DNA from 3 places in the Shewanella sp. MF05913 genome. Region 1 is predicted to be linked to each of the others. Evidence: predicted binding sites of a transcription regulator. Region 1 holds the regulator's gene; each other region holds the start of a gene.
What was found. The regulator FliA, encoded in region 1, starts transcription of late flagellar genes. The targets are predictions, from matches to a motif close to CTAAAGNTNNNNNNNNNNNNGCCGATA.

Region 1 (3,283 bases):
GTGTGAAATCCACGGAAAATAGCATTAAGTAAATCACTGTCATCAGGATTATTTTCAAGAGCGACCAGCTGCTCTTGTAGAAGCTCTAAAATCTCACCAGCTTCAATTAAAAAGTCCTGGAGTATCTCTTCATCAACATCAAATGACATTAAATTGACTCCTAATTAGAAACCCAGACTTGATAGCAGATCATCAACTTCATCCTGACCCGTGACCACGTCTTCACGTAACTCAGCGTTCATGATTGGGCCTTCTGCCTCTATCTTATTATCTTTAATTGTAGGTAATGACTCAGTAGTATGGTCACCAAAAACGGTCAACATGGATACTAAATTACTCTCTACTTCGCGCACTAGTTCAATCACTCGGCGGATCATCTGACCGGTTAAATCTTGGAAATCTTGCGCCATCAATATCTGAGTGAGCAATTCACGAAGACGGTTAGAATCATGCTCGCTATTAGACATAAACTGCTGAACATCATGACAAAGTGATTTAAATTCACCCAGTTCGATGTCGCGACGCATCAGTTTATCCCACATAGGCGTTACAGATTGAATGTTGCTTATAATGGTATCGGCCAAAGGCAAACATTCTTCAACCGCATCCATGGTTTTATTAGCAGCTTGTTCTGTCATCTCAATAACATAGTTTAATCTTTCTTTAGCATCCGGAATTTCAGTGTTCGCTAATTCAGATAAACGGTTATCAACTTGGAAATCTTTTAGTGCGCTGTGCAATTGGCGAGTGAGCTTACCGACCTCTTCAAACAGCTCACGCTGCAGAGGAGTCGCTAAATCTCTAATTAATTCGTCAGCTTTACCTTGCTCTCCCGCCGATAGCAGTTCAACAAGTTGCTGGGCCTGTTCGAGAGTAATTAACCCCGATATTGATGCCTGCATGACTTATCCTTGCTTAAGCGAGTCGTTCAAAGATTTTGTCTAACTTTTCTTTTAACGTAGCGGCTGTGAACGGTTTAACAACATAACCATTAACACCAGCTTGAGCCGCAGCAATGATTTGCTCACGCTTAGCTTCAGCCGTAACCATTAATACAGGTAAATGTTTTAGTGAATCGTCTGCACGGATTGCTCTAAGTAAATCAATACCCTGCATTCCCGGCATATTCCAGTCGGTTACAACAAAGTCAAAATGACCTTTTTGTAACATAGGTAGGGCTGTTGAGCCATCATCTGCTTCTTGGGTATTATTAAATCCCAAGTCTCGCAACAAGTTCTTAATGATACGTCTCATTGTTGAAAAATCGTCAACAATAAGAATCTTCATATTCTTGTCCAAGGTTTCCTCCGGTGAGCTGACACTCGTTTGCTCTATAATTAGTTATTATTCTTGTGTCCAATGCTTGAGTTTGGCTTTTAGTCTGAGCATAGCCTGACTTAATATCTGGCTAACTCGCGACTCACTTACCTCAAGGATGGCACCGATTTCTTTTAAGTTTAATGCTTCGTCATAATATAACGACAGCACTAAAGCATCTCTTTCTGGCAAGGTTTTAATTGCTTCAACCAGTGCAGATTGGAACTGAGTCTCAGCGAGAGAATCAAAAGCTTCATTTGGGGATTCGTCGTCTGTGGTTAACACATCCTGGGAAACACCAAGGTCTTCTATGCCTATGATTTTACCGACAGAAACATCATTTAAGATATGATGGTACTCATCGAGAGACATATCAAGTTTTTCAGCAATTTCTGTGTCTCGTGCATCGCGCCCTAACACTTGTTCAAGTTCGTCAATGACATGGGCTACACGGCGATTATTACGATGAACTGAGCGTGGAACCCAGTCACCGCGGCGAATTTCGTCAATCATTGCGCCACGAATACGAATGCCAGCAAAGGTTTCAAATTTAGCCCCTTTGGTGCCATCAAATTTTGATGATGCTTCTAGAAGCCCCATCATACCTGCTTGTAATAAATCATCCAGTTGCACTGATGCTGGCAGCCTTGCCAACATATGATGAGCAATGCGTTTCACCAACGGTGCATACTGTTCAACAATCGATGTTTTGTTATCGAACTGAGTATACGCTGCGGCTTTATTCACTCGCTCTCCCCTCTTCTACTGGTTTACGTTGTACTAATCGTTCAACAAAAAACTCTAAGTGACCACCAGGTTGCTGCGGTACAGGCCAGGTCATAATTTTATTGGCCAACCCTTGGTATGCAATCGCAGAAGGTGATTTGGGAAACGCTTCTACAACCAATTTTTGTTTACGAACTGCTTTGCGCAAATTTTCATCAAAAGGAACGCTAGCGACAAGCTCTAAAGCCACATCTAAAAATCTATCTGTTACTTTACTGAGTTTAGCAAATAATTCCATGCCTTCGCGTAAACTACGCACCATATTTGCCACAATTTTGAAGTGGAACACACCGTGTTCACGACTTAAAATCTTAATCAGTGCATAAGCATCGGTAATCGATGTAGGTTCATCACATACAACGATTAATACATCTTGTGACGCCCGCGAAAAACTCAGCACCATATCTGAAATACCCGCAGCCGTATCAACAATTAAAATGTCGAACTGGGTGCGCATTTCACTAAAGGCACGAATTAAACCTGCATGCTGCGCTGGGGTCAATTCAACCATCGCTTGTGAACCAGACGTGGCCGGCACAATACCGATCCCTTTTGGCCCACGGACAATGATGTCATCTAATTCGGCATCGCCAGACAAAACATGAGATAAATTTTTCTCTGCACGGATCCCTAGCATCACATCAACGTTGGCTAAACCTAAGTCAGCATCAAGCACCAGTACACGCTTGCCCTTTTCGGCTAATGCGACTGCAGTATTAATTGATACGCTTGTTTTACCGACTCCGCCTTTACCACCGGATACGGCAATTACTTTAACTTTATCGTTATTTGGTTGATTCATCATACGTAAACCACTTGCTTGATCCCGAGTCATATCTTTACTCAAATGCATAGGCAGTGTCATTTGACCATGCCGTGTCTTGTGACGTTGGTTGTTCTGTTTCGTTTAATGCGGCTAGTGCTTGTTTGGCTAATTCTAGTGTATCAGCCACTTTCATGTCTTCTGGAACACGTTGACCGTCAGTAACATAACTCAATGGTAACTCATTTTGAATCAATACGCTCAATGCACCTGCAATTGATACTGATTCATCTAATTTAGTCAAAATAGCACCCGATAACGGAATGCGTTTAAAGTGTTCAACAGCATCTTGTAATACACGACGCTGGCCTGTGGCAGACATTACTAAATAACTGCGGATTGGGATCCTACTATTTG
Region 2 (3,283 bases), on a different contig from region 1:
AGTGTTCCTAAATCACATCAACCTAGATTAATGTGATCAATATCAACTTCTATTCTACACCCTATTCGTATTTTCAGCAAAGCCATGCTGTATAAAAAAAGATATATCAGTACTACCTAATTAGTCTAATAGCCGATCTATTGCATGTGTCGATAATGTTTGTCGAGTGTCACGGCAACGCCCGTGGTTTGCACAATGCGGGCATGGTGACGGGTAAGATGTCTTGGATCGGTAACGCCACATGAATGGGCTATCATCGTTAAATCATAATGCAGAAAATGATTATAATTAGCGACTCGCGCAGACTTGTCTTTAGGGTCTAACCCTTGCTGTAAGCGTGTATTGTGGGTGGTGATGCCGGTAGGGCAGGTGTCTTTATTGCACTGTAGTGATTGAATACACCCTAAAGCAAACATATTGCCTCTGGCGGAGGCTATAAAGTCAGCTCCCGTTGCTAAAGCCCATGCAACATAAGATGGCATGACTAATTTACCCGTGGCGATAATTTTGATCCGCTGCTTTAAACCGCGTTCATTGAGTAAATCGACCAATAAAGGCAAACTTTGTTTTAGGGGTAAGCCTACATTATCCATTAATGCCTGAGGTGCTGCGCCAGTGCCACCGTCTGAACTGTCGAGGGTAAAAAAGTCAGGCGCAGATCCCATACCACGCCGTTCAATTTCATCACATAAATCGTTCACCCAAGTGATATCACCTAATACGGCTTTAATCCCTGTTGGTTTACCGGTGATGTCACGTACTTGATTAATCATGTCAAGAATATCGGCCACGCAGGTAAATTCGATATGACCATTTGGACTAATAGAATCTTGACCGACAGGTATGCCTCTTATTGCTGCTATTTCTTCGGTAACTTTAATAGCGGGTAAAATGCCGCCTTTGCCAGGTTTAGCGCCTTGGCTTAATTTAATCTCGAACATTTTCACTTCAGGATGAGCGGCTACCTCGGCGAGCTTTTTAGGATCTAAATGACCTTGTTCGTTGCGCACCCCATATTTAGCCGTACCGATTTGAAAGACTAAATCACAATGACCTTTTAAATGGTGCGGGCTCAATCCACCTTCACCGGTGTTTAACCAACAACCCGCTTGCGCGGCGCCATGCGACAATGCCGTTATTGCAGGGCGAGACAAGGCGCCGAAGCTCATTGCTGATATATGGCAAATTTTGTTAGTGCTATATGGATGCTGACAGTCTGGTCCTAAGATTACTGCGACGGTGTTATGTTGGTCATGATCACTGATAGGAAAGGCTGAGTTCATAAACATCACAGTGCCAGGCTTATCTAATACTTGGGTTGAGCCAAATGCGATGGTGCGATCAACATTTTTGGCGGCACGATAAACCCAGCTACGTTCAGCACGATTAAATGGCAGTTCTTCACGGTCTTGAGAGAAAAAGTATTGTCTAAAAAACTCGCCTTGTTTTTCAAATAAATACCGAAAGCGACCAATCACAGGGTAATTATGCCTAATTGCCTGTTTAGTTTGTAGTTTATCTGCGATATACATATAAACCACTGCAATCAATAATAGCCAAAACAGCACCAAAAATAGACCTGAGAAAATGTCTATTCCCCACATAAACCAATGTTGTTGCGGCATGATGCTGTCCTTGTTTAACAAATATTTTTATTACCATATTAGCAGACATGTCTTTGAGCAAGTTAAATTGATGATACTAATCAGTAGGCTAACGTTACTCGACGAAAATGATGTGAAAATATGACAACGATGACTTCAGAAATAAATTTTTTGGTCGATAATTAAGCTATCTGCCATTGTAAGTGAGTCAAGATTATGGATATTAAAAGCACCAATAACGCGAGTGTGAACTCGCAGACTAACAATCAAACTAACAATCAGACGACAGCCAGCCAACAAGCAACAAAAAACGCCACCGCTGAGCCTAAAATGACTAACAATCAAATTAGCCGTCAAATGATGAATAATTCGATTTTAGCTGCGCAAGAAGAAGTGAGCATTGCCGCGGGTGATAAGTCGATGGCACTGCTTTATCGCGCAGCTATTGAAGCCATTAACGAAGAGCTCGCACCGACCCTAGGCGAAAATTCGGTACAAAAAAATGCCGAAGAAGGCATTGATTATTCACCTGAAGCCACCGCCGACCGCATCGTGAGTTTTGCGACAAAGTTTTTTGCTACCCATCAGCAACAAAATCAATCAATGGGGTTTGATGACCAAGTTAGTAGCTTTATGGTGAAAATTGGCGACGCCATCGATCAAGGCTTTAAAGAAGCCAGTGATATTTTGTCTGGGCTCAAAGTATTGCAAGGTGACATTGCCGAAGGTGTTGATCAAACGTATGAATTGATCCAGCAAAAACTGGCTCAATTTGCACAAGACAGGCTAGATGCTAACGCTGCTAAAGCAGAAGCAAAAGAGGCTTAAGCTTACGCAATGACATTTTCGCCCTCTTCAAGAGGTTGAGTTTTATATCCTAAACACGCTTAGACTGTTCATTCAGCAAATATCTGTATAGATTGGTATTATTATTCATACCAATCTCAAAGGATAATCGCCATGTGGATTAACGGTACCGTCATTAAACGCATAGACTGGAATGACAAATTATTTTCTTTGCGTATTAAAGCTGATATTGAGCCCTTTATTGCAGGGCAATTTATTAAGTTAAGTCAAATACGCGATGACAAGCGCGTCGCCCGGGCTTACTCCCTCGTTAACCCACCCGGCACCGATTATGTTGAAGTGCTGGCGGTGGCAGTAGAAGATGGTCAGTTATCGCCAGATTTACAAAACCTCAGCCCAGGCGACACCATAGAGATAACCCCTAAAGCCACCGGATTTATGACCTTAGATGAAATTCCCCAAGGCGCATTACAAGGTAAACACTTATGGTTTTTGTCGACTGGCACAGCCGTAGGACCGTTTATTTCAATGCTAGGCACACAAGCGCCTTGGCAACGGTTTGAGAAAGTGGTGCTTGTTTATGGCGTCAGGCTAGCTGAAGATTTAGCTTATCTAGACACCATTAAGCAGCTTCAAGCAACACACCCGCAACAATTTGTCTTTATTCCCATTGTGACTCGCGAAGCATTTCCTGACGGATTATCTTGCCGGATCCCTGACGGCCTGAGCAGTGGTTTGATTGAACAAAAAGCCGGTTTAGGCATTAATGCCGAACATTCCCAAGTGATGATTTGTGGCAATCCAGGGATGATCAGTGATGCACAAACTGCGTTAATGGATAAAGGTCTCACTAAGAACTTACGAAGAGCACC
Region 3 (3,283 bases), on a different contig from region 1:
CTCGGTAAAAAATTGCGGTTCAATTATTGAGGTTTGGCGCAGTGACGCATTATGATTTAAGGTATCAGCAATGTTGCTGGCCACTAAATTGTGCGAACAAATAAAACAACCGTCCGAGTTTGTGGCGTCAATGGTATGAGAGTCATCAATGCTATTGGTTAGCAACCACACAGATACAAAGGATGCGTCAAACTCCTCTCTTAAGAGTTGGCAAACCATCTCAGAGGTTTCTGAAAAATTACCTTGTTGTTTAGCACTGGAATTTACAATTAACTCCAATAAGTGCTGTTGTTCTTTTCGATTCATTTACATCCCGAAACTTGGCTACATTACTCAAATCTGCTGGTGTATATCATTTAAAAATGATTTTATTGTTACGCTATGAAGCGCCAGTCATTAATCAGAGTACAACTTGGGAGCGATATCCGCTTTATAAGGTACAAAATAGCAGTAAAAAAGCCTTTGCTACTATACCTTTTGTTAATGCCGCAAGATTACACTTTTAACCCGCTAACAGCAATCATTTCGTCGGCACTAACTACGATAAACGTGACGTATCATAAAGCAACTAAGCTATTGATTTAATAATCTATAATAAAGACTAAACACGTCACGCATTATGTCACTATTTGTATTTTACTCATCTTCTACAATGAGTTTTCAAGTTGAAAAATCATTTTTTCTACACTAAAAGCAAAGTTCAATGTCAATTCATACTGGTCGGCCAAGGGTCTAATTTCAGCTCTGGTCTCTGGAAATCGTTGCAAAGCGATTTGTTCAAGAGCGTTTGCCTTTGTTAATGCATCTTCACCACTAAAGCTTAACTGCAATAACGTGTCTTCTGCCTCGACCACCGCTCCAATATCAACGAAACTGCCACAATCGGCACAACTGTCATTCACATTACTGGCTTGTTGCTGTTTAATTTGCTTAATCATGTCGTTACCTCTAAAACACCTTGTTAGTGTTTAATATCCTAACGCAAAGAACAGCTTAATTTATTTGCCAAGCTCACAAATAGCATATTAATCAATGATAGTGACGTGTTTGCCACGCACATTTTTAATGGCCACTTTATTAAGCGTACTGAAGGGCCATGGTTTGGCTTATTTTTCGCTGGGTGGCGAGCTGATCAATAAAATGCATGTCTTCAATAATATCTTGTTGCTGGTAAACATTGATTGCTTTGCGTTTTGTGAGTTCATCACAATTACTGAGCACTTCGACCATTGCGTCAGATTGTGCGCCACGAATAACCAGTGCTTCAGGCGTTAAGGCTTGTTGTAATTGAAATTGACGAGCGCCTTGCTGAAAAAGTGGCGCATTATCGGTAACATGAACATCACTTGACACATCATCAACAAATCGTTGTGCCGGTGGGAGTGAGAATTGTTTGCGTAATTTTTGTTCTACGTTGAGATCGATGTCTAACTGAAATTGCGCCATATCGCGAGCATCTGCCGATAACATAGCCAATAGTAAGCCAAACTCTCCGCGACGATTATGCTCAACCGCCACGTTTAATCTGCTGCCTATTTGTAACTCATTGACTAATGTTGACTCAATTTGCATATAAAAACATCACTACTTCTACTCGATGTAATTTTATCGACCAAATAAATCAAAACTTTAAGTTTTTTTTCATTTTTAGGCTTTACATACAATGGGTTTGTGAATACTATGGCGGCCGCAATTGAGGAGGGGTTCCCGAGTGGCCAAAGGGATCAGACTGTAAATCTGACGGCTCAGCCTTCGAAGGTTCGAATCCTTCTCCCTCCACCATTTGCGATGTTGTGTGATGTACCGTTTTAGTGGTTTCGATTGCTAAATCAAAAAGCGTTAAAGTGTAAAAAGAAAGTAAGTTATAAAGAAATCGTGTGGAGGGGTTCCCGAGTGGCCAAAGGGATCAGACTGTAAATCTGACGGCTCAGCCTTCGAAGGTTCGAATCCTTCTCCCTCCACCATCTTTTCTTTATTATCTTCTTTCGCAGTGGAGGGGTTCCCGAGTGGCCAAAGGGATCAGACTGTAAATCTGACGGCTCAGCCTTCGAAGGTTCGAATCCTTCTCCCTCCACCATTTTACATCCTGCCTTTAGTTTGTTCTTATCCAGTTTCTGTTGTTCGATTTCTAATTAACACCTCTTTTTAATGTACTCCTTACTTAACAGCCATTACTTTCTTGAGCAATTACACGCCTCACCTTTTCGAATACATCCTATTTAGCAAAAAGCCTACTTTTCACTTTTTATTTTAGTTATTATCTATTCCCTTTTGGAATAAAGAGCTTGCCGTATGCCAACTACTTGGGTCAATCAGGCCATCGCTAAAATTGAAGCAGATTACCAACGTTCTGCTGATACGCATTTAATCAAATTAGATTTACCTCAATTAACCGGCATAGACATCTATTTAAAAGATGAGAGCACTCACCCAACCGGCAGTTTAAAGCATCGTTTAGCCCGTTCATTGTTTTTATATGCGCTGTGTAATGGTTGGATTAAACAAGGCACGCCGATTATTGAGTCATCATCAGGCAGCACTGCTGTATCAGAAGCCTATTTTGCCCGCTTATTAGGCCTGCCTTTTATTGCGGTGATGCCAAAAACGACTGCAAAAAAGAAAATACAACAAATTGAGTTTTATGGTGGTCAGTGCCACTTTGTTGATAATGGAAGCCAAATGTATGCCGAGTCAGAGCGGCTCGCCAGTGAGCTGCACGGCCATTATCTGGATCAATTTACTTATGCTGAACGGGCTACTGACTGGCGAGGTAATAACAATATTGCCGACTCTATTTTCAATCAAATGGAAAAAGAGCCACATCCAATCCCTAGCTGGATTGTGATGAGTCCCGGCACTGGCGGCACTAGTGCCACCATTGGCAGGTATATACGGTACCAACAACAAACTACACAATTGTGTGTTGTCGATCCTGAAAACTCGGTGTTTTTTGATTACTTTACCAGTGGCGATGCCAGTATTGTCAGCGATAAAAACAGTAAAATAGAAGGTATTGGCAGACCAAGAGTTGAACCTTCATTTATTGCAGGCGTTGTCGACAGTATGTTGCAAATACCTGACGCTGCATCTGTTGCCACTATTTTATGGCTAGAACAATTGATTGGCCGTAAAACCGGCGCGTCGACAGGGACCAATTTATATGGGGCATTATTATTAGCCACTCAAATGCGTCAGGCAGGGGAAACAGGCTCTATTGTGACCTTGATTTGTGATGCTGGAGAGCGTTATTTAGACACCTATTACAACCCACAATGGATTGACG

Region 2: the regulator FliA is predicted to act here: its motif matches at 1,759-1,785, upstream of AC19MV_RS15750 (DUF5610 domain-containing protein).
Region 3: the regulator FliA is predicted to act here: its motif matches at 1,607-1,633, upstream of AC19MV_RS02890 (VC2046/SO_2500 family protein).

What each region holds. Positions count from the first base shown of each region.
Region 1 is NZ_JCAYNT010000011.1:47,636-50,918, reverse strand. It holds gene AC19MV_RS13715 (chemotaxis protein CheA) at 1-149, opposite strand, end outside; gene AC19MV_RS13710 (protein phosphatase CheZ) at 165-902, opposite strand; gene cheY (chemotaxis response regulator CheY) at 916-1,299, opposite strand; gene AC19MV_RS13700 (RNA polymerase sigma factor FliA) at 1,345-2,064, opposite strand; gene AC19MV_RS13695 (MinD/ParA family protein) at 2,057-2,938, opposite strand; gene flhF (flagellar biosynthesis GTPase FlhF) at 2,943-3,283, opposite strand, start outside.
Region 2 is NZ_JCAYNT010000014.1:82,774-86,056, forward strand. It holds gene AC19MV_RS15745 (FMN-binding glutamate synthase family protein) at 138-1,625, opposite strand; gene AC19MV_RS15750 (DUF5610 domain-containing protein) at 1,821-2,432, shown strand; gene AC19MV_RS15755 (ferredoxin--NADP reductase) at 2,565-3,283, shown strand, end outside.
Region 3 is NZ_JCAYNT010000001.1:643,366-646,648, reverse strand. It holds gene AC19MV_RS02900 (sensor domain-containing phosphodiesterase) at 1-306, opposite strand, end outside; gene AC19MV_RS02895 (DUF406 family protein) at 648-938, opposite strand; gene AC19MV_RS02890 (VC2046/SO_2500 family protein) at 1,078-1,572, opposite strand; tRNA gene AC19MV_RS02885 (tRNA-Tyr) at 1,698-1,782, shown strand; tRNA gene AC19MV_RS02880 (tRNA-Tyr) at 1,880-1,964, shown strand; tRNA gene AC19MV_RS02875 (tRNA-Tyr) at 1,993-2,077, shown strand; gene AC19MV_RS02870 (PLP-dependent cysteine synthase family protein) at 2,293-3,283, shown strand, end outside.